DNA from 4 places in the Fusicatenibacter saccharivorans genome. Region 1 is predicted to be linked to each of the others. Evidence: predicted binding sites of a transcription regulator. Region 1 holds the regulator's gene; each other region holds the start of a gene.

The links. The regulator Rex, encoded in region 1, represses fermentation and respiration genes when NADH is low (regulators of the CRP and FNR family bind a similar motif). The targets are predictions, from matches to a motif close to ATTGTTAANTANTTAACAAT.
Region 2: a site for Rex is predicted at 3,551-3,570, ahead of gap (type I glyceraldehyde-3-phosphate dehydrogenase). Genes of this name have one in related genera too.
Region 3: a site for Rex is predicted at 2,480-2,499, ahead of PGS38_RS00950 (DUF8180 domain-containing protein). Genes of this name have one in related genera too.
Region 4: a site for Rex is predicted at 2,921-2,940, ahead of PGS38_RS15265 (iron-sulfur cluster assembly scaffold protein). Genes of this name have one in related genera too.

Annotation. Positions count from the first base shown of each region.
Region 1 covers NZ_JAQEGR010000028.1:423-5,687, forward strand. Annotated here, with positions in the region: gene PGS38_RS16750 (bifunctional ADP-dependent NAD(P)H-hydrate dehydratase/NAD(P)H-hydrate epimerase) at 177-1,685, opposite strand; gene PGS38_RS16755 (redox-sensing transcriptional repressor Rex) at 1,775-2,431, opposite strand; gene PGS38_RS16760 (ABC-F family ATP-binding cassette domain-containing protein) at 2,586-4,511, shown strand; gene PGS38_RS16765 (NADP-dependent isocitrate dehydrogenase) at 4,610-5,265, opposite strand, start outside.
Region 2 covers NZ_JAQEGR010000001.1:107,111-112,375, forward strand. Annotated here, with positions in the region: gene nifS (cysteine desulfurase NifS) at 1-916, shown strand, start outside; gene nifU (Fe-S cluster assembly scaffold protein NifU) at 1,025-1,462, shown strand; gene mnmA (tRNA 2-thiouridine(34) synthase MnmA) at 1,465-2,559, shown strand; gene PGS38_RS00545 (histidinol-phosphatase HisJ family protein) at 2,556-3,356, shown strand; gene gap (type I glyceraldehyde-3-phosphate dehydrogenase) at 3,620-4,633, shown strand; gene PGS38_RS00555 (phosphoglycerate kinase) at 4,848-5,265, shown strand, end outside.
Region 3 covers NZ_JAQEGR010000001.1:199,172-204,436, forward strand. Annotated here, with positions in the region: gene PGS38_RS00935 (ABC transporter permease) at 1-701, shown strand, start outside; gene PGS38_RS00940 (ATP-binding cassette domain-containing protein) at 698-1,354, shown strand; gene PGS38_RS00945 (aldo/keto reductase) at 1,403-2,224, opposite strand; gene PGS38_RS00950 (DUF8180 domain-containing protein) at 2,589-2,939, shown strand; gene PGS38_RS00955 (CooT family nickel-binding protein) at 2,954-3,136, shown strand; gene PGS38_RS00960 (methylenetetrahydrofolate reductase) at 3,272-4,204, shown strand; gene PGS38_RS00965 (ATP-binding protein) at 4,243-5,013, shown strand; gene cooS (anaerobic carbon-monoxide dehydrogenase catalytic subunit) at 5,140-5,265, shown strand, end outside.
Region 4 covers NZ_JAQEGR010000019.1:29,895-35,159, reverse strand. Annotated here, with positions in the region: gene asd (aspartate-semialdehyde dehydrogenase) at 1-846, shown strand, start outside; gene PGS38_RS17875 (DUF6783 domain-containing protein) at 913-1,005, opposite strand; gene PGS38_RS15270 (GGGtGRT protein) at 1,073-2,083, opposite strand; gene PGS38_RS15265 (iron-sulfur cluster assembly scaffold protein) at 2,109-2,801, opposite strand; gene PGS38_RS15260 (acyltransferase) at 3,019-3,690, opposite strand; gene PGS38_RS15255 (DNA topoisomerase) at 3,739-5,265, opposite strand, start outside.

The DNA of each region.
Region 1 (5,265 bases):
ATTCTTTCCGTTTTGCTTTCCCATACGATAACGATCCGGCGTTTTACGCCTTTTAAAATCGTTTCCATGTATTTAATATTGCCTGTTTTTCCGGAGGTATTCACAAATTTCATCCGGCGCTTCAAAAAAGTCCGCCCGGAGTCCTTTTGGGAACCCGTGATTCTGATCTGCTTTGCTCAGATTGACTGCAATCCTCTGATAATCTCGGATGCTGTTACATAGGAAGCACTGCTTTTTTCTTCCGCAGCCTCTCCCGCCTTTCCATGCGCATATGCCGCCAGTGCCGCTGTTTTGGCAAGGCTGATTTTTTTCTCGTTTTTTTCACACTGACGTTTTGCTGCAAAGGCGCCTGTGATTCCCGCGAGCACATCGCCGCTTCCCGCCGTCGCAAGCGCACTGCTTCCGCTTGTGTTTATGTAATACTGCTCACGCCCTTCCTCTGCTGTCACGGTTACGGAATCCTTTCGTACACAGCAGGCCTGGTATTTTTCGGCTGCCCTTCCGGCGCTTCCTGCCGGGTCACGCTGGCATTCTGCAATGGTCATGTGCAGCAGCCGTGCAAGCTCTCCTACATGAGGCGTTAAAATTTTTTCTGCCCGGCAGCCCGAAAGAATCTCTGCATCTTCTGCAATCAGGTTCAGCGCATCTGCATCCAGAACAAGAGGAACTTCTGTGTGCTGCACCGTAAAAACGAGCAGTTCTTTTGCCGTCCGGCTTTTGGAAAGTCCCGGTCCCGCAACAACAGCGTCCGCCCAGGCGAGATCCTGCAGCAGGGCTTCTTCCGGAAGCGGCTCATCCTCCTTCCAGAAATCCGCCATTGCTTCCGGCAGGGCACAGAAAAGCGGCGTACGGTTTCTTTCCTCTGTCACAACCTTTACCATGCCGGCACCGGATGCAAGGACTGCCCTGGCACACAAAACAGCGGCTCCGCACATGGCACCGGAACCGGCAAGTACCAGCACCTTTCCGAAGGTTCCCTTATTTCCCATCGGCGTGCGGGTAAGAAACCGGTCCAGATCTTCTTTTTCCACTGAACCGTACCAGGGCGTCTCCTCTTCTCCTGCATCAAAGCCGATTCCGATATCACGGACCAGGACCTCTCCGGCATATCGTTTTCCGGGATCAAAGAGAAGCCCTGGCTTTGCACAGGCAAATGTCACCGTGGCTCTGGCTTTCACCGCCGCATCAAGGACCTCTCCGGTATCCGTGTGGATCCCCGAAGGGATGTCCACGGCAAGAACAGGAACACCGCTTGCGCAGATTGCTTCCACTGCCCTCCGGTACTCCCCTGCCAGCGGACGGGATACGCCAATTCCAAAGATGGCATCTATGATAACAGTATATTCCCGGAAATCCGGATTCTTAACCTCACGGACCCCATAATTTTCCGCAATTTTCTTCTGTGCTCTCATGCCTTCACTGTATTTTTCCGGATTTCCAAGACAGAACAGTTCCGCATCCACCCCTTTCGTCTTTAAAATCCGTGCAATTGCCGCACCGTCCCCTCCATTATTTCCGGGACCGCACACAGCAAGGACTTTTCCTGTATCCCATGTTCCATTTTGAAGCTCCTCCACGCAGGACAGCGCTGCGCGCTCCATCAGTACCAGGGACGGTACCCCCATGGTTTCGATCGTATTGCGGTCTGCCTGCTTCATCTGTGCTGCTGTAAGAATCCGTTTCATCGCTTTTCCTCCTTTTCCTGCCTTATCCGGAAAGTGAACAGAAAAAGTCTCCGGTTTCCCGAAGACTCTCCTGCTTTTGTTTTGGTTTCTTAATTGTTCTTTGGATGCTCCGCCTCATATCTGGTCAGATTGTAGGAGAGACGCATCAGACTTTCGGAAAGATGGACGTTCTCGACGATCACATCTTTCGGAAGTTTTAAGTTTAGATCGGTATGTGCAAAATTCCAGATTGCTTTTACACCGTTGTCCACGAGAATCTCTGCCATCTCTACCGCTTTTGCTTTTGGCAGTGTCAAAGCCGCAATCTCTACATGGTGTTCCTTGATAAATTCCGGAAGCTCGTCCGCCATGCGGATTTCAATTCCGCGCACGGAGATTCCTTTTAATACCGGGTTGACGTCAAAAATACCGACCGTTTTGAATCCGCTTCTTTCAAAGGCCGCATAATTAGCAAGCGCCTGTCCCAGATTTCCGGCTCCGACAAAAATCATATTGTGGACTCTGTCCAGACCTAAAATTTTTCCAATCTCGCTGTACAGATACCGCACGTTATAACCATACCCCTGCTGGCCGAAGCCGCCGAAATTATTTAAATCCTGGCGAATCTGGGAAGCTGTCACTTTCATCCGCTCGCTCAGCTCACCGGAAGAGATCCGTTCTACTCCGTCCTCCAGCAATTCGCCCAGGTAACGATAATATCTAGGAAGTCTTTTGATAACTGCCCGCGAAATTCCTTTTTCTTCCAAGATAAATTCCTCCTTATTTACACCTGCATATATTCATATTATATATGGTTGATAGAAAATTGTCAAAGATTTCTTGAAATTTTGTGTATTACTCTCTATAATAAGGATGGTGTATTATGTCAAAATACAGAAATATGTTATCTGGAGGAACCACATGATTCTTGCATGTCAGAATATCTCGAAAGCATTCGGGACAACGGAAATTATCAAAAATGCATCTTTTCATATAGAAGAACGCGAAAAAACCGCACTGGTCGGCATCAACGGTGCCGGAAAATCGACGCTGTTAAAAATCATCATCGGCGAAATGAGGGCCGATGAGGGAGAGGTCATCCTCTCCAAAGGAAAGACGATGGGCTATCTCGCCCAGCATCAGGATCTGACCGGACACCTTTCCATTTACCAGGAAGTGCTGACCGCGAAACAGAATCTGATCGATATGGAGGAACGCCTCCGTCAGATGGAAAGTGATATGAATACAAAATCCGGTGCAGAGCTGGATGAACTTCTTTCCACCTACACCCGCCTCTCCCATACCTTTGAACTGGAAAACGGATACGCGTACCGCAGTGAAGTCGTCGGTGTTTTAAAAGGTCTTGGCTTTTCCGAGAGCGATTTTGAAAAACAGGTGGACTCCCTCTCCGGCGGTCAGAAGACCCGCGTGGCACTTGGTAAACTGCTGCTCACCAAACCGGACATCATTCTGCTCGACGAGCCGACCAACCACCTCGATATGGACTCGATCTCCTGGCTCGAAACGTATCTTTTAAATTACAGCGGAGCCGTCCTGATCGTCTCCCATGACCGTTACTTTCTCGACCGCGTTGTCACAAAAGTCGTTGAAGTGGACAATAAAAAAGTAACAACTTTTGAGGGAAACTATACCGCCTACAGTCAAAAAAAAGCAATGCTCCGTGAAGCCGCTTACCATGCCTGGGTCAACCAGCAGCAGGAAATCCACCATCAGGAAGAAGTCATTGCAAAGCTGAAATCTTTCAACCGCGAGAAATCCATCAAACGCGCCGAGAGCCGTGAAAAAATGCTGGACAAAATGGATGTGCTGGAAAAGCCGACCGAAGTACGCTCCGATATGCGGATCCGTCTGGAACCGCGCATCACAAGCGGAAACGATGTGCTGACCGTCGAGCACCTCTCCAAAGCCTTCCCGGGACAGACGCTTTTCCAGGATCTGAATTTCGAAATCAAGCGCGGGGAGCGCGTCGCAATCATCGGAAACAACGGAACGGGAAAAACGACGATCTTAAAGATCTTAAACGAAGTCATCCGCCCGGATGCCGGCTCTTTTACACTTGGAAGCCGTGTACAGATCGGTTACTACGATCAGGAGCATCAGGTGCTCCACATGGAAAAGACCATTTTCCAGGAGATTTCCGACGCGTATCCGTATCTGACAAACACCGAAATCCGAAATGTGCTGGCCGCCTTCCTGTTTACAAACGACGATGTCTTCCAACCGATTCATACCTTGAGCGGCGGTGAGCGCGGACGAATTTCTCTTGCCAAGCTGATGCTCTCGAACGCCAACTTCCTGATCCTCGACGAGCCGACCAACCACCTCGATATCGTATCAAAGGAGATTCTGGAAAACGCGCTGAAGGATTACACTGGAACGGTACTGTACGTTTCCCACGACCGTTACTTTATCAATCAGACTGCAACCCGGATTCTGGAGCTGACGGGACAAACACTCGTCAACTATATCGGAAATTACGATTACTATCTGGAGAAAAAAGAAGAGCTGACCCGCATCTATGCTCCTGCTGCCGATGCCGCCGCTCCGGAAGAAACAGCGGCTCCTTCCGAAGCCTCCTCCACAAAGCTGGACTGGAAAGCGCAGAAAGAAGAACAGGCACGTCTCCGCAAGAAAGAAAACGAGCTGAAAAAGACGGAGAAACGAATTGAAGAGCTTGAGACACGCGATTCGGAAATTGATGAGGAAATGTCGAAACCGGAAGTCGCAACGAATGTGGCAGAGTGTGTGAAATTAAGCAAAGAGAAAGCAGAGATTGCCGCGGAACTCGAAGAGCTGTATGAAAAATGGGAAGAGCTTGCCGAATAGGCCTGGTTTTCCCCGGAAAATTCAAAACAGAAAAAGCCGGTCCGGCGCATCCCTTTTTGCGGGAATGCCGGATCGGCTTTCTTTTTTGCTTCGTTTAATTATTTCTCCAGCTCCTCGCGGATGGCCAGGATGAAATCACGGCTGTTTAATACGGTCGGATTTTCCATGGTGGTGATCAGCGCAAGGTCTTTTGTCATTTTTCCGCTCTCGATCGTTGCGATCGTTGCTTTTTCCAGACGGTCTGCAAATGCGGAAAGTTCTGCGTTTCCATCCATTTCCCCGCGTTTTCTGAGTGCGCCGGTCCATGCAAAAATGGTGGCCACGGAGTTGGTGGATGTCTCCTCACCTTTTAAGTGACGGTAATAGTGGCGCTGTACGGTTCCGTGCGCAGCCTCGTACTCGTAATATCCGTGCGGGGATACGAGAACAGAAGTCATCATCGCAAGGGAACCGAAGGCGGAGGATACCATGTCGCTCATGACATCGCCGTCGTAGTTCTTGCAGGCCCAGATAAAGCCGCCCTCTGCTTTCATGATGCGGGCAACGGCGTCGTCGATCAGAGTGTAGAAGTAGGTAATGCCTGCTTCTGCAAATTTCTCTTTGTACTCTGCATCGAAGATCTCCTGGAAGATATCCTTGAAGCGGTGATCATACTTCTTGGAAATCGTATCCTTGCTTGCAAACCACAGATCCTGTTTCGTGGACAGTGCGTACTCGAAACAGCTTCTCGCAAAGCTTTCTATGGAGTTATCCA
Region 2 (5,265 bases), on a different contig from region 1:
CCACATCATTACCACAAAAATCGAGCATCATGCGATTCTTCATACCTGTGAGTATCTGGAAAAAGAGCGCGGTGCGAAAATCACCTATATCGGCGTCGATGAGAACGGCGTTGTCAATCTGGATGAACTCGAAGCAGCCATCACACCTGAGACCATTCTGATTTCCGTTATGGCGGCAAACAACGAAATCGGAACGATTCAGCCGATCAAGGAAATCGGAAGAATTGCAAAAGAACACAATATTTTATTCCACACAGATGCCGTACAGGCATTTGGCCAGATCCCGATCAATGTGGATGAGTGCAATATTGATATGCTCAGTTCCAGCGGTCATAAGATTAACGGACCGAAAGGAATCGGCTTCCTTTACATCCGAAAGGGTGTGAAAATCCGCTCCTTCGTACACGGCGGTGCGCAGGAAAGAAAACGCCGTGCCGGAACAGAAAATGTACCGGGCATCGTAGGATATGGAGTTGCGGCAGAGCGTGCGGCAAGAACTATGGCGGAGCGTACCGCAAAAGAAATCGAAGTACGTGATTATCTGATCAACCGTATTTTAACCGAGATTCCGAACTGCCGTCTGAACGGCGATCCGGTAAAACGTCTGCCGAACAACTGCAACATCAGCTTTGAATTCATCGAGGGAGAGTCCCTTCTGATCATGCTGGATATGAAAGGTATCTGCGCATCCAGCGGTTCTGCATGTACTTCCGGATCCCTGGATCCGTCCCATGTACTGCTGGCCATCGGACTGCCGCACGAGAAAGCACACGGTTCCTTACGTCTGACTTTAAGTGAGGAGATCACAAAAGAGGACGTTGATTTCGTTGTAGAGCAGATCAAAGCGATCGTAGACCGTCTGCGCAGCATGTCCCCGCTGTATGAGGATTACATCAAAAAACAGCAGGGTAAATAAGTTAAAAAAAAATAAGACAGTCCATCCAGAAAGCCGGTACAGAAAAATTCAGGTAAAAGCTGTGCCGGAGGAGGACTGCTTTGAAATAGTTCAGGAGGAAGAATAACAATGTACAGTGAAAAAGTAATGGATCATTTCCAGCATCCGAGAAATGTAGGAGAAATTGAGAACGCAAGCGGTGTAGGTACCGTTGGAAATGCAAAATGCGGCGATATCATGAGAATGTATCTTGACATCGACGATAACGGAATCATTCAGGACTGCAAATTCAAAACCTTCGGCTGCGGCGCCGCAGTTGCAACCAGCAGTATGGCAACCGAGCTGGTAAAAGGAAAAACCATCCAGGAAGCTCTGGAAGTAACCAACAAAGCCGTTATGGAAGCACTCGACGGACTTCCGCCGGTCAAAGTTCACTGTTCTCTGCTTGCAGAAGAAGCAATTCACGCTGCACTCTGGGATTACGCAGAGAAACACCACATCAAGATCGAAGGTCTTGCAAAACCGAAGTCTGATATCAGCGAGGGCGAGGAAGAGGAAGAATACTAAGTATGGGAAAAAAGAAAGTAGTCGTTGGAATGTCCGGCGGCGTAGATTCCTCGGTGGCAGCGTATCTCCTGAAAAAAGCAGGATACGATGTCATCGGGGTGACCATGCAGATCTGGCAGGATGAGGCCGAGACAGTCCAGGAGGAAAACGGGGGCTGTTGCGGCCTTTCTGCTGTTGATGATGCAAGGCGCGTGGCACAGGTGCTGGACATTCCGTATTATGTCATGAACTTCAAAAAAGAGTTCCGTGAGAACGTCATGGACTATTTCACGAACGAATATCTCTGCGGCAGAACACCGAACCCGTGTATCGCCTGCAACCGCTATGTGAAATGGGAAGCGTTGCTTCAGCGCAGTCTTTCCATTGGAGCGGACTACATTGCGACCGGACATTATGCAAGAATCGAACAGCTTGCCAATGGACGGTATGCGATTGCAAATTCGGTAACAGCGGCAAAAGACCAGACGTATGCACTGTATAATCTGACCCAGGAGCAGCTTTCGCATACGCTGATGCCGGTCGGAGACTACACAAAAGATCAGATTCGTGAGATTGCAGCAAAAATCGGTCTTCCGGTAGCAAAAAAGAAGGATTCCCAGGAAATCTGCTTCGTGCCGGATCAGGATTACGCTTCCTTTATCCGGAACGAGACAGGAATCGTGGCACCGAAAGGCAATTTCGTGAATACAAAGGGTGAAATCCTCGGTACCCATGAGGGGATTACCCATTACACCGTAGGACAGCGCCGCGGACTCGGCCTTCCGATGGGACACCGCGTGTTCGTACTGGAAATCCGTCCGGAGACGAACGAGGTTGTGGTCGGCGAAAATGAAGAGGTTTTCGCAAAAGTAGTAAAAGCAAACAAAGTAAACTATATGGCAATTCCGCCGCTGGAACTTGGAGAAGAGCTCTCCTGCACCGCAAAAATCCGGTACGGGCACAAAGGCTCCCCGTGCGTGATCAAACGGACCGGGGAAGATGAGATTACCTGTACCTTCCCGGACGGCGTGCGTGCTCCGACACCGGGACAGGCTGTTGTCTTCTACGTGGACGGCTGTGTCGGCGGAGGCGGAACGATTACGGAGGCCGAAAGATGAAAATAGCGGACTGTCATATGCACAGTTTCTTTTCAAGTGACAGCGAAGCACCAACAGAAGAGATGGTAAAACGGGCAGTCGAGCTGGGACTTCCGGCAATCTGCCTGACGGATCACTACGATATGGATTACAGTACCGGCGAGTTCCAGCTCGATACACCGGCATATGCGGCAAAAATCCGGGAACTGCAGGAAAAATACCGCGACAAAATCGATATCCGATTCGGCGTGGAACTGGGACTGCAGCTCCACTTAAAAGAACGGATGGAAGAGTATGTAAATGCGTGGCCGTTCGACTATGTGATCGGCTCCATGCATGTCATTGACGGAAAAGACCCCTATTATGAGGATGCTTTCCTGGACTGGACAGCAGAAGAGCTGTACCGGGCGTATTTTCGGGCTACAGCAGAAAATATCCGGTTCTTCCACAATTTCCAGACGCTTGGTCATCTGGATTATGTGGTACGCTACTGCAGAGAAAAGGGAAAAGATTACAGCTACCGCGCATTTGCGGACGAGATCGATACCATTTTAAAAGAGCTGATTCAGTACGATATCGCGCTGGAAATCAACACCGGCGGCTACAAGGCAGGCCTTGGCGTGCCGAATCCGACGCCGGATGTCATCAGAAGATACCGGGAACTGGGCGGCGAAAAGATCACCTTCGGTGCCGATGCCCACAAACCGGAACATATAGCGTTTCATTTCGCGGACGCGTCAGCTATCGCGCAGGAAGCCGGATTCCGGTACTACGTGCGGTTTAAAGAGAAAAAGCCGGAATATCTGCCGATCCAATAGAAAACACGCAGGAAAAGCCGGAAAAAGCCCCAGAAAGGCTGGATTCCGGCTCTTTCTGCAATAGACGGATCTTTCGAAATTTTGCAGAAATACGGATTGGCATCCGGCTTCTTCACAAATTTTAGAAATAATTTCGTATTTTCTTGAAAATAGAACTTGAATTTTCCGACGAAATTAGGTATTATACAGATAAGGTTGATGTTTCTTTAACAAAGTACAGAGACTCAAAATTAAAATTCACTTTTTAGGAGGAATTGAAAATCATGGCAGTAAAAGTAGCAATCAATGGTTTTGGCCGTATCGGACGTCTTGCATTCAGACAGATGTTTGGAGCAGAAGGTTATGAAGTAGTAGCAATCAACGATTTAACATCCCCGAAGATGTTAGCTCATCTGTTAAAATATGACTCTTCTCAGGGAAAATATGCTCTGGCTGATACCGTAACATCCGATGAAGATTCCATCACAGTAGATGGCAAAAACATCAAAATCTATGCTTTCCCGGATGCTAACAACTGCCCATGGGGAGAGCTTGGCGTAGACGTAGTTCTGGAGTGCTCCGGATTCTACACCTCCAAAGCAAAAGCTCAGGCACACATCAATGCAGGCGCTCGTAAAGTAGTTATCTCCGCTCCGGCTGGTAACGACCTTCCGACCATCGTTTACAATGTAAACCATGAGACCCTGACAGCAGACGATAACATCATCTCCGCTGCATCCTGCACCACAAACTGCCTTGCACCTATGGCAAAAGCTCTGAACGAACTGGCTCCGATCAAATCCGGTATCATGGTTACTATCCATGCTTACACTGGAGATCAGATGACTCTGGACGGACCGCAGAGAAAAGGCGATCTGAGAAGATCCCGTGCAGCTGCAGTTAACATCGTTCCAAACAGCACCGGTGCTGCAAAAGCAATCGGCCTTGTTATTCCGGAACTGAACGGCAAACTGATCGGTTCTGCACAGCGTGTTCCAACCCCAACCGGTTCTACCACAATCCTTACAGCAGTTGTAGAAGGAACTGTAACTGTTGACGAGATCAACGCAAAAATGAAAGCATCTGCAACCGAGTCCTTCGGATACAACACAGATGAAATCGTATCCAGCGACATCGTTGGTATGAGATATGGTTCTCTGTTCGATGCAACTCAGACTATGGTTCTTCCGCTGGACAACGGAACAACAGAGGTACAGGTTGTTTCTTGGTATGATAACGAGAACTCCTACACAAGCCAGATGGTTCGTACCATCAAATACTTCAGCGAGTTAGCATAATTTAACAAACTGAACGGCAAAATTTCAGAGCCCAAAGGGTCCGGTCTGTTAAGGACCGGGCCCTTTTTGCGAATGCGGCGGAAAAATACGGCACAAAAACAGCCCTTTTCCGTGTGCAAAAATTATAAACTGCATTTTTAAATAAGGACCGCGATGCCGCAAAAACAAAGAAACGGCGCGGCAGATGCAGTTGGATATATGGAGGGAAACGCCCATGTTAAACAAAAAAACCGTAGATGATATCAACGTAAAAGGAAAAAGAGTCCTTGTAAGATGTGACTTCAACGTTCCGCTGATCGATGGAAAAATCACAGATGAGAACCGTCTGGTAGCAGCTCTTCCAACGATCAAAAAACTGATCGCTGACGGCGGAAAAGTAATTCTCTGCTCTCATCTTGGAAAACCGAAAGGAGAACCAAAACCAGAGCTTTCTCTTGCACCGGTTGCAGTTCGCCTTTCCGAGCTTCTTGGACAGGAAGTTAAATTTGCAGCAGATCCTGAGGTTGTAGGACCGAACGCAAAAGCAGCTGTTGAGGCTATGAAAGACGGAGATGTAATCCTTCTGGAGAACACCCGTTACCGTGCAGAAGAGACCAAAAACGGTGAGGAGTTCAGCAAAGAACTGGCTTCCC
Region 3 (5,265 bases), on a different contig from region 1:
TCTGGCAGGCGGTAAGCGTTTTTGTCGGGCAGGAGATCCTTCTGGCATCTCCTGCTGCTGTTTTGAAACGCCTTTTTACGCTTGTAACAGAACAGGTCTTCTGGCAGTCCCTGCTGTTTTCCGGAGCACGCATCGGAGCCGGATTCCTTCTTGGTGCGGCGGCGGGAATTGCAGGAGCTGCACTTGCCGGTCGGTTTTCCATTGCAGAAGAACTCCTGACGCCGCTGGTTGCAGCAGTGAAAGCAGTGCCGGTCGTTTCTTTTGTGATTCTGATCCTGATCTGGGTTTCTTCGAAGAATCTTTCGGTTGTGATTTCGTTTCTGATGGTATTTCCGATCCTGTATACAAACACGCGGAACGGCCTACGGGAACTGGACACAGCGCTTTTGGAGATGACAGACGTTTTTCAGGTTCCGCGGCCGGTGCGGCTGCGCTGGGTGATCCTGCCGCAGCTGTACCCATATATCCGGACGGGATGTTCACTTTCCCTCGGCCTTTGCTGGAAGGCCGGAACGGCAGCAGAAGTAATCGGCATTCCGAACCGATCCATCGGAGAGCATCTGTATCAGGCAAAAATATATCTCGACACACCGGGACTCTTTGCCTGGACGGCAGCGATCGTGTACGTCAGCTTCTGTCTCGAAAAAGCTGTTTTAAAAGGAATGGATCTTGCAGAAAAAAGGATGCTGGTGATGAAATGAGAGAAGATACGATTGAAATCTGCCATCTGAAAAAAGCGTATGGAGAACACGTTATTTTTTCGAATCTTACGATGGAACTGAAAAAAGGAGCAGTGACCTGTCTGATGGCTCCTTCCGGGGCTGGAAAGACAACCCTGCTGCGGATTCTGGCAGGCCTGGAGCAGGCGGACGGCGGAAAAATCGGGGGACTGGAAGCCTTAAGAAAAAGTATGGTTTTTCAGGAACCGCGGCTGGCAGAAGAACTGACAGCTGCAGCCAATATCCAGCTCGCGGTAAGGCGCCGCATGTTTGGAAAAGAAAAAAGAAGCTCCCGTCATCTTGTGGAGGAGATGGAGGAACTCGGCCTTTCGGGCTGTGAAAACCAGGCTGTATCGGAACTGTCGGGCGGCATGCGCCAGCGGGTGGCGGTTCTGCGGGCCATGCGCATGGACGCAGATTTCCTCCTTTTGGATGAGCCGTTCCGGGGACTGGATGCGGGGACGAAAAAGAAAACGATGAACTATATCCGCAGAAAAGGAAAAGAAAAAACGATGCTTCTGGTCACGCATGATTTAGAAGAAGCCGAAGCAATGGGGGACTGGATCTGCACCTGCAGCAGACTGGATGGTATCCTCGAAATAAAGAGAAACAGAAAAAGCAGCACAGAAATCTGAAACGGAAAGAAACAGATTTTCTGTGCTGCTTTTGCTGTGAATCCGCAGTTACAGCAGGTCATCCGGTATGGAAGCAGAGCGGAGCTGTTCGTCCATCGTGTCGATGAGCGCCATGTCGGCTTCAGAAAGTTCGAAGTCGAAGACATCCGCGTTGGCAAAAATGCGGTCCGGCTGTGTCGATTTCGGGATGACACTGATGCCCTGCTGGACGAGGTAGCGGAGGCCGATCTGTGCTTCAGTGCGTACATACTTTTCTGCCAGCTGCTGCATAATCTCACGGTTCAGATAAAGACCTCTTGCGAGCGGCGCATACGCTTGAACGGCGATTCCATGTGAACGGCAGAAAGCGATGAGCGGTTTCCGGTTCCAGAGCGGATGGCATTCGATCTGGTTGACGGCCGGGATGACGCCGGAAAATTCAAAGAGGGCGGTAAGGTGCGGCTCCTCGAAGTTGCTGACGCCGATCGATTTTGCACGCCCGGATTCGCGGATTTTTTCGAGTGCGCGCCACGTCTCCGGGTAGCAGCCCGGCACCGGCCAGTGAATCAGGTAAAGATCAACGTAGTCGAGACGGAGACGGTCGAGGCTGCGGTTGAAGGCACCTTCGATATCACCGACCCGCTGCGCGGTATTCCATACCTTTGTGGTAATAAAAAAGTTTTCCCGCGGAATCCCGCTTGCGCGGATCCCGCGGCCGATGCTGTCCTCATTTTTATAGGAGGAGGCGGTATCGATCAGACGGTAGCCGTATTTTGCCGCGGTGACAATTGCTTTTTCTGCCTCTTTTTCTGTCGATTTGTAAGTGCCAAGCCCCAGAAGCGGCATCGCTCTGCCGTCGTTCAATGTAATGGTTGGAATAGAAAGTGCCATAAAAACCCTCCGTATCTTGAATCAAAAAAAAGATTTTGCCGTATTTCTCTCATAATTATGTTTAGTATAACATGAAAATTTAAAGAAATCAGACCAAATATATTAAAAAAGTTTAACACAATCGGGAAATGAAAAAAAATAACAAGCCATGCAAGAAAAAAGAAGGATGCCAGGACGGCCTGTACGGCGAATTGTACAGAAATTTTGTGGAGGCCGTATTGATTTTGTGCATGAAATAGAGTATAATAAATTTGAATTGATATTTATTTATCATTCCCTGTACAATCTGCAGGACGTTTCAGGAAAACAAAAGCGGACGAAACGGACGGCAGAGCAGAAAAACGGGGACAGAGGAGGCCATATTATGCATTTATTATATGACGAGAATGGAAATCCCATTCCGCACGGAGCTCACGACGAGCACCATCATCACCATGACCATCATCACGAGGGAGAAGACTGCGGACATGCCTGCAATGCATGCGGTTCCGAAGAAAAATGCAAGGACGAGAATCTTGCCCTTTTAACCTATATGCTGCAGCACAATGAACATCACGCAGCAGAACTCGACGAGATGGCCGACAAACTGGAAAAAGCCGGAATGGCGGACGCCGCAAAACAGATCAGGGAGGGAGTATCCGATTTCCAGAAAGGCAATATGCGCCTGTCCCTTGCACTGACACTTGTAAAAGAGCATTTGAAAGAAGTTAAGTAGAGGAGGCGTAAGCTATGTGCCTTGCAACGGTATACAAAAATCCGGAAAACACAGTTGTCTGTAAAAATGTGAGCCGCATCGATGTCGATGGAGAATACGTTCTGATCCGTGACATCATGGGTGAGGAGATCAGACTGCAGGGTAAGATCAAAATGGTAGATCTTGCAAACAGCATCGTAGAGCTGGACTGTGAATGATAATTGGTTGACGGAACCAGTTATTCTATAAAAGCGGTTTTAGGCCCCCGGGCTCTGCAAATCGGAACAAACAGAACAAGCGAACCGGGACTTAGAATAGGAATATATTATATTAAAGCGGAGGTAAATTGAATTATGAAACTTTCAGAAGAGATGAAAAACAAGACCCTTCTGTCTTTTGAACTGTTCCCGCCAAAGACAGAGAAGGGACTGCAGAATCTGCCGGGTACCATCGACCACCTGATGAAGTACAACCCGTCTTACATTTCCTGTACATACGGAGCAGGCGGCGGCAACGTCGGAGCAAACCGTGAAGTATGTCAGATGATCAAAAATGCCGGAACTACACCGGTTACCCATTTCACCGTTATCAAAAACACAAAAGAAGGAATCAAAGAGCAGCTGGATCAGTATCTGGTTGATGGCGTAGACCATATGCTGGCACTGCGCGGAGATATTCCGCTTGGTGAGACTACAACCTGTGGTGACTTTGACTATGCTACCGATCTTGTAAAATTCGTACGTGATACCTACGGCGACAAATTTGAAATCGCTGTTGCAGGTTCACCGGAAGGCCACATCTCCTGCAGAAGTCTGGAGTCTGATATCGCAGTTCTGAAACAGAAACAGGACAACGGAGCAGACTACATCATGACACAGCTCTGCTGGGATATGGAGCAGTTCAAATACTGGCTGGATGCAATCCGTAAAGCAGGAATCACCATGCCGGTAGACGTTGGAGTAATGCCGATCCTGGATCAGGCTGCTACTATTAACATGGCACTTTCCAGAAACGGCTGTGTGATGGACAGAGAGCTTTCCAGAATGATCTCCAGACACTGGCTGTTCCCGAACCCATTTGCAGCAAAAGATGCAGAAGGAAAACCGTTCGACGTATTCTACGACAAGAAAGTTGCAGAGTTCAAAGAAGAGGGTATCGAATATACCGTAAAACAGATTGATGCATACCGTGCACTCGGTGTCAACGGAATTCATCTGTATGCACTGAATAAATGGAAAGACGTATCTGAAATCATCGACAGATCCGGCCTTTGCACACTGGTTTAATGAATTAATTACTTGAATTTGGGAGGCATCCGATTTTTATGGCACATGTAATAGCTGTCGCCGGAAAAGGCGGCGTTGGAAAAACAACATTATGCGGCTTGCTGATCCAGTATCTCTGCGAGTCAGGAAAAGGTCCTGTTCTTGCGGTTGATGCGGACGCAAACTCGAACCTGAATGAGGTACTCGGTGTAGAAGTAGAAGCTACCCTTGGAGATATCCGGGAGGAGATTGCCCGTGCAGAGATGGCATCCAAAAACCCGATTCCGGCAGGTATGAGCAAGGCAGATTATGCGGAATTTAAATTTGCAGGCGCTCTGACTGAGGAAGATGATTTTGACCTGCTTGTGATGGGAAGAACACAGGGAAAAGGCTGCTACTGCTTCGTCAATGGACTTCTGCAGAATCAGCTTGCAAAGCTGTATCCGAATTATCCCTTCATGGTTGTGGATAACGAGGCAGGCATGGAGCATATCAGCCGTGGTATACTTCCGGGAATGGATACAGCTATTTTGGTCAGTGACTGCTCAAGAAGAGGAGTACAGGCCGCTGCGAGAATCGCGGAGCTGATCAAAGAATGCGATATGAAGCCGAAGCAGGTAGGACTAATCGTAAACCGTGCGCCGAATGGCGTGTTAAATGAGGGAACCCGTGAGGAGATTGAAAAACAGGGATTAACTCTCCTTGGCGTTGTTCCGCACGATGATCAGGTTTATGAATATGACTGTGACGGAAAACCAACCGTACGTCTGCCGGAAGACTCTCCGGTACGCGCGGCATTAAAGAAAATCGTAGAAAACCTTGATTTATAAAAACAGAGAATCTGCCCTCCGCTTTGTACACGCTGCAGACGGAGGGATATTTCAAAAGTAAAATATCCCCCATGGGAGGATGTTTTTACCATAAAAATATTAAAATACAATCTTGAGGAGGACAAGATGAGCGAATTCAAATTAACAAGCGTAGAAGAATTCGAACAGGCCACGAATGAGCTCCTGGAAAATGGTGCAAAGGTTGGCGCTGACGCATGGCAGTTTCGTGTAAAAAACCAGACCCCGCACTGT
Region 4 (5,265 bases), on a different contig from region 1:
ACCGTAGATTTTGTATTTTCCGCTGTTGATATGTCGAAAGATGAGATCAAAGCGATTGAAGAAGCATATGCAAAGACCGAGACACCGGTTGTTTCCAACAACAGCGCACACCGCTGGACACCGGATGTTCCGATGGTAGTTCCGGAAATCAACCCGGAGCACTTCGATGTTATCGAGTTTCAGAAAAAACGTCTGGGAACCAAGAGAGGCTTTATCGCTGTAAAACCGAACTGTTCAATCCAGAGCTATGCACCGGTATTAACGGCATGGAAAGAGTTCGAGCCATATGAAGTGGTTGCAACCACATACCAGGCAATTTCCGGAGCAGGAAAAACCTTCAAAGACTGGCCGGAGATGGAAGGCAACATCATCCCGTTCATCGGCGGAGAAGAAGAGAAGAGCGAGCAGGAGCCGCTTCGTATCTGGGGTAAAATTGAAAACGGCGTGATCGTAAAAGCAACTGAGCCGAAGATCACCTGTCAGTGTATCCGTGTTCCGGTATTAAACGGACACACCGCAGCTGTTTTCGTAAAATTCCGCAAGAAACCGACGAAAGAGCAGCTGATCGAAAAACTGGAGAACTTCAAAGGCCTTCCGCAGGAGCTGAATCTGCCAAGCGCACCGAAACAGTTCATCCGTTACATGACAGAAGATAACCGTCCGCAGGTAACACTGGATGTCAACTACGAGAACGGTATGGGAATCAACGTAGGCCGTTTAAGAGAGGATTCCATCTACGACTGGAAATTCGTAGGTCTGTCCCACAACACGGTCCGCGGCGCAGCAGGCGGAGCAGTACTTTGTGCAGAGACACTGGTTGCAAAGAAGTTTATCGCTGCAAAATAATGCTTAGAATGATATAAAAAACGCCTCTGAAACGTTTTGGGTTCAGAGGCGTTTTTTGTGCATGGATCAAAAGAATATAGCATGTGTTTGAAACATCGTTCCTGCAATCTGCACGCCCAACTTTGCAGGATATCGAAAGCAGCAAAAAAGAAGCGCCATACGGGAAAATTCCCGCGGCGCTTCTTTTTTGCTCAAATAATTTTATTTACGCAAGGTTTGGCTAATCTTAGAATTTGCCAGCTTTTGCTGCCTCTTCAACAGCAACAGCTACAGCAACAGTCATACCAACCATTGGGTTGTTTCCTGCGCCGATCAGACCCATCATTTCTACGTGAGCCGGTACAGAAGAAGAACCTGCAAACTGAGCGTCAGAATGCATACGTCCCATAGTATCGGTCATACCGTAGGAAGCAGGACCTGCTGCCATGTTGTCCGGGTGAAGAGTACGTCCTGTACCACCGCCGGAAGCAACGGAGAAGTATTTTTTACCAGCTTCGATACGCTCTTTTTTGTAGGTACCTGCAACTGGATGCTGGAAACGAGTCGGGTTGGTGGAGTTTCCGGTGATGGAAACGTCAACGTTCTCTTTCCACATGATAGCAACGCCTTCGCGAACGTCGTTAGCGCCGTAGCAGTTAACTTTCGCACGCGGTCCATCGGAGTATGCTTTTCTGAATACTTCTTTCAGTTCTCCGGTGTAGTAGTCATACTCAGTCTCTACATAAGTAAAGCCGTTGATACGAGCGATGATCTGAGCAGCGTCTTTTCCAAGACCGTTCAGGATAACACGCAGAGGTTTCTGACGTACTTTGTTTGCTTTTTCAGCGATACCGATAGCACCCTCAGCAGCTGCGAAGGACTCATGTCCAGCCAGGAATGCGAAGCACTCGGTGTCCTCTTCCAGAAGCATTTTACCAAGGTTACCATGGCCAAGACCAACTTTACGCTGATCTGCTACAGAACCCGGGATACAGAAGGACTGAAGTCCCTCACCGATTGCTGCAGCAGCTTCAGAAGCTTTGCGGCATCCTTTTTTGATTGCGATTGCTGCGCCTACAGTGTAAGCCCATTTTGCATTCTCGAAGCAGATTGGCTGAATGCCTTCGATCATTTTGTATACATCAAGGCCAGCAGCTTTTGTAACTTCTGCAGCTTCTTCGATGGAGTTGATTCCGTACTCAGCAAGCTTAGCCAGAATCTGTTTCTCTCTTCTTTCATATGATTCAAATAAAGCCATTTTCCTATCCTCCTAAATTATCTGATTACTCTTTTCTCGGGTCAACGATCTTAACAGCATCAGCAACACGTCCGTACTGTCCGCTTGCTTTTTCGAAAGCTGTGTTTGCATCATCGCCGGCTTTGATGAAGTCCATCATCTTTCCGAAGTTGATGAATTTGTAACCGATAATCTCATCATCTGCATCCAGAGCGATACCTGTTACATAACCGTCGGTCATCTCCAGGTAACGAGGTCCTTTTGCAAGAGTTCCGTACATGGTACCAACCTGGGAACGAAGTCCTTTACCAAGGTCTTCCAGGCCTGCGCCTACAACCAGTCCGTCCTCGGAGAATGCACTCTGGCTTCTTCCGTAAACGATCTGCAGGAAGAGCTCTCTCATAGCAGTATTGATAGCATCACACACAAGGTCAGTATTCAGTGCCTCAAGGATGGTAAGTCCTGGCAGAATCTCAGATGCCATAGCTGCAGAATGAGTCATTCCTGAACATCCGATGGTCTCAACGAGAGCTTCCTGGATAACGCCCTCTTTTACGTTCAGAGTCAGCTTGCAGGTACCCTGCTGCGGTGCGCACCAGCCAATACCGTGAGTGAATCCGGAAATGTCTTTGATTTCTTTTGCTTTTACCCATTTTGCTTCCTCCGGAATCGGAGCTGCACCGTGATGCACGCCCTGGGCAACCGGACACATCATTTCTACTTCGTGTGAATAAGTCATTGTTAAACTCCTTTCAAATATGTACTTATTTGAGCTTTTGTCTTTCGAACGGACTGTTTCCAGCCTGTTCACAGACCTATGGTTATTGTCTCACAAAATTGGTCATTCGTCCAGCATATTTTGATAAAAAATTGCAAAGACCACCGGAAAACGATAAAATTTCCGGCGGTCTTTTAAATCAATCGGTTTGGTTTTCTCTCGATAAAAGAGATTTTTTTTAATTATCAGATTTTTTGACAATTTCTTTCGCATTCTTAAAAATATGACCTGACGGGATCACGCCGCGAACACAGGAGAGTGGATAAATGTTGGAATTTCTTCCGACAACCGTTCCCGGGTTCAATACGCTGTTACAGCCGACCTCAACTTCATCGCCGAGCATCGCACCGAATTTTTTCAGTCCGGTTTCGATCTGCTCATCGGCGCTTTTGACAACGACAAGCTTCTTGTCGGACTTTACATTGGAAGTAATGGAACCGGCACCCATGTGCGCTTTGTAGCCAAGAACAGAGTCACCGACGTAATTGTAGTGCGGAACCTGTACTTTATTAAAGAGAATGACATTTTTCAGCTCGGTGGAGTTACCAACGACAGCGCCCTCGCCGACGATGGCATTTCCGCGGATAAAAGCACACTGGCGGATCTCCGCGCCTTTTCCGATGATGCATGGGCCGTTGATGGAAGCGGTCGGTGCGATACTGGCATCTTTTGCGATCCAGATATTTTCACCGCGTTTTTCGTATTCTGCCGGATCAAGCGTCTCGCCGAGTTCAAGAATAAAGTCCTTGATGAGCGGAAGCACTTCCCATGGATACGTTTTGCCTTCAAAGATTTTTGCGGCAATGGTCTGGGTTAAATCATAAAGTTCAGAAATGGTTGCATCTTTCATGAGTGATTCATCCTTTCTTTTTTCTGTTCCTGTTTATCTTACCACATTTCAAGTGTTCTGTGCGGTCTTTTTTCTGTTCAAAGAAGACTTTGCAGAAGAGCTTCTTGAAGACGTGCTTTTTCCGGCACCGGAACGTGTGGAAGAGGCTTTTTTATAGTACGGCGCGGACGCATCAAAACTGCTCTTTAACTGGAACTGGTTCCGCATCTGCTTTACATTCACGGTGTGGCGTGTTACAAAGTTTTCCAGTTTTCCCATATATTCCTCAGAGGTAATGGATCCCTCCGCCACATAGGTGAGTCCCTTTTCCCAGCTTGCTGTCAGCTCCGGGTTCAGAAGCGGGCGGATGGACTGGTGGACGACGTCATAGATCATTTCACCGAGCTGCGTTGGTGTGATGACCTGTGTCTTTTTGTTCAGCGCGAGATACTTGATAAAGACAAGCTTTTTTAAGATCTCCGCACGCGTTGCACTCGTTCCGATGCCGCTTCCCTTGATCTGCTCACGCAGCTCCTCATCTTCGATGAGCTGTCCGGCATTCTCCATCGCAAGGATCATGGAACCGGAAGTATAGCGCTTCGGCGGGGAGGTTTCGCCCTCTTTCATTGAAAGGCCGAGCAGGTTCAGTTCACTGCCTTTCTTTAACTGGGACAGCGCGACAAGAAATGCGGGATCGCACGTTGTTTCCTCGTCCTTTTTTCCGTCCTCGTCCTCATCCTTTTTACGGAAGAAGGAGTAGTGCATTGCTTTTAAGTAGCCCTCCTCCACGAGGACACGGAAGTTGGAAAAGAACTGTTCGCCGCCGATTTCCGTCACAAGCACGACCTTCTGATAGACGGCCGATGGATAGAAGATGCTAAGAAAACGGCGGACAATCGTTTCGTATACTTTGGCGGAAAGCTCCGAAAGATTCCGCAGATTGCCAAGGCCCTGTCCGGTCGGAATGATTGCGTAGTGGTCAGTGATCTGTTTATCATTCGTATAACGGGTGGAACCGATCTTTTTCCAGCTCTCGCCCTGTAAAATTTCATCCGCAAGACCGCGGCAGATGTTGTACTGCTGCAGGCCGCGCAGGTTCTTGCTGATTTCCTTTGCAACGGCAGAAGAAAGCACACGGGCGTCGGTACGCGGATAGGTAACCAGCTTTTTCTCGTAAAGCTCCTGGACGACTTTCAGCGTTTCATCCGGGCTGATTTTGAAGAAGCGGGCACAGTCGTTCTGCAGCTCCGCAAGGTTGTAGAGCAGCGGCGCATTTTTATTCTCTTTTTTCCGCTCCATTTTCAGAACGCGCGGGATCAGAGGGTTCTGTGCTTTTAATTCGTCAATCAGCTTCTGTGCGTCTTCTTTTTTCTGGAATCCATTCTCCTTATAGAGAAGCGGCGAGTTAAAATAGCGGCTTCCTTTAACGGCACGCCATTCGCCTTCGAAATTCCGCCCGTTAAAAGAAAGACCGGCGATGACACGGTAGAACGGTGTTTTTACGAAACTGCGGATTTCGCGTTCGCGGCGCACGACCATGCCGAGCACGCATGTCATGACACGGCCGACAGAGATGGACTGGTATTTGGTGCCGAG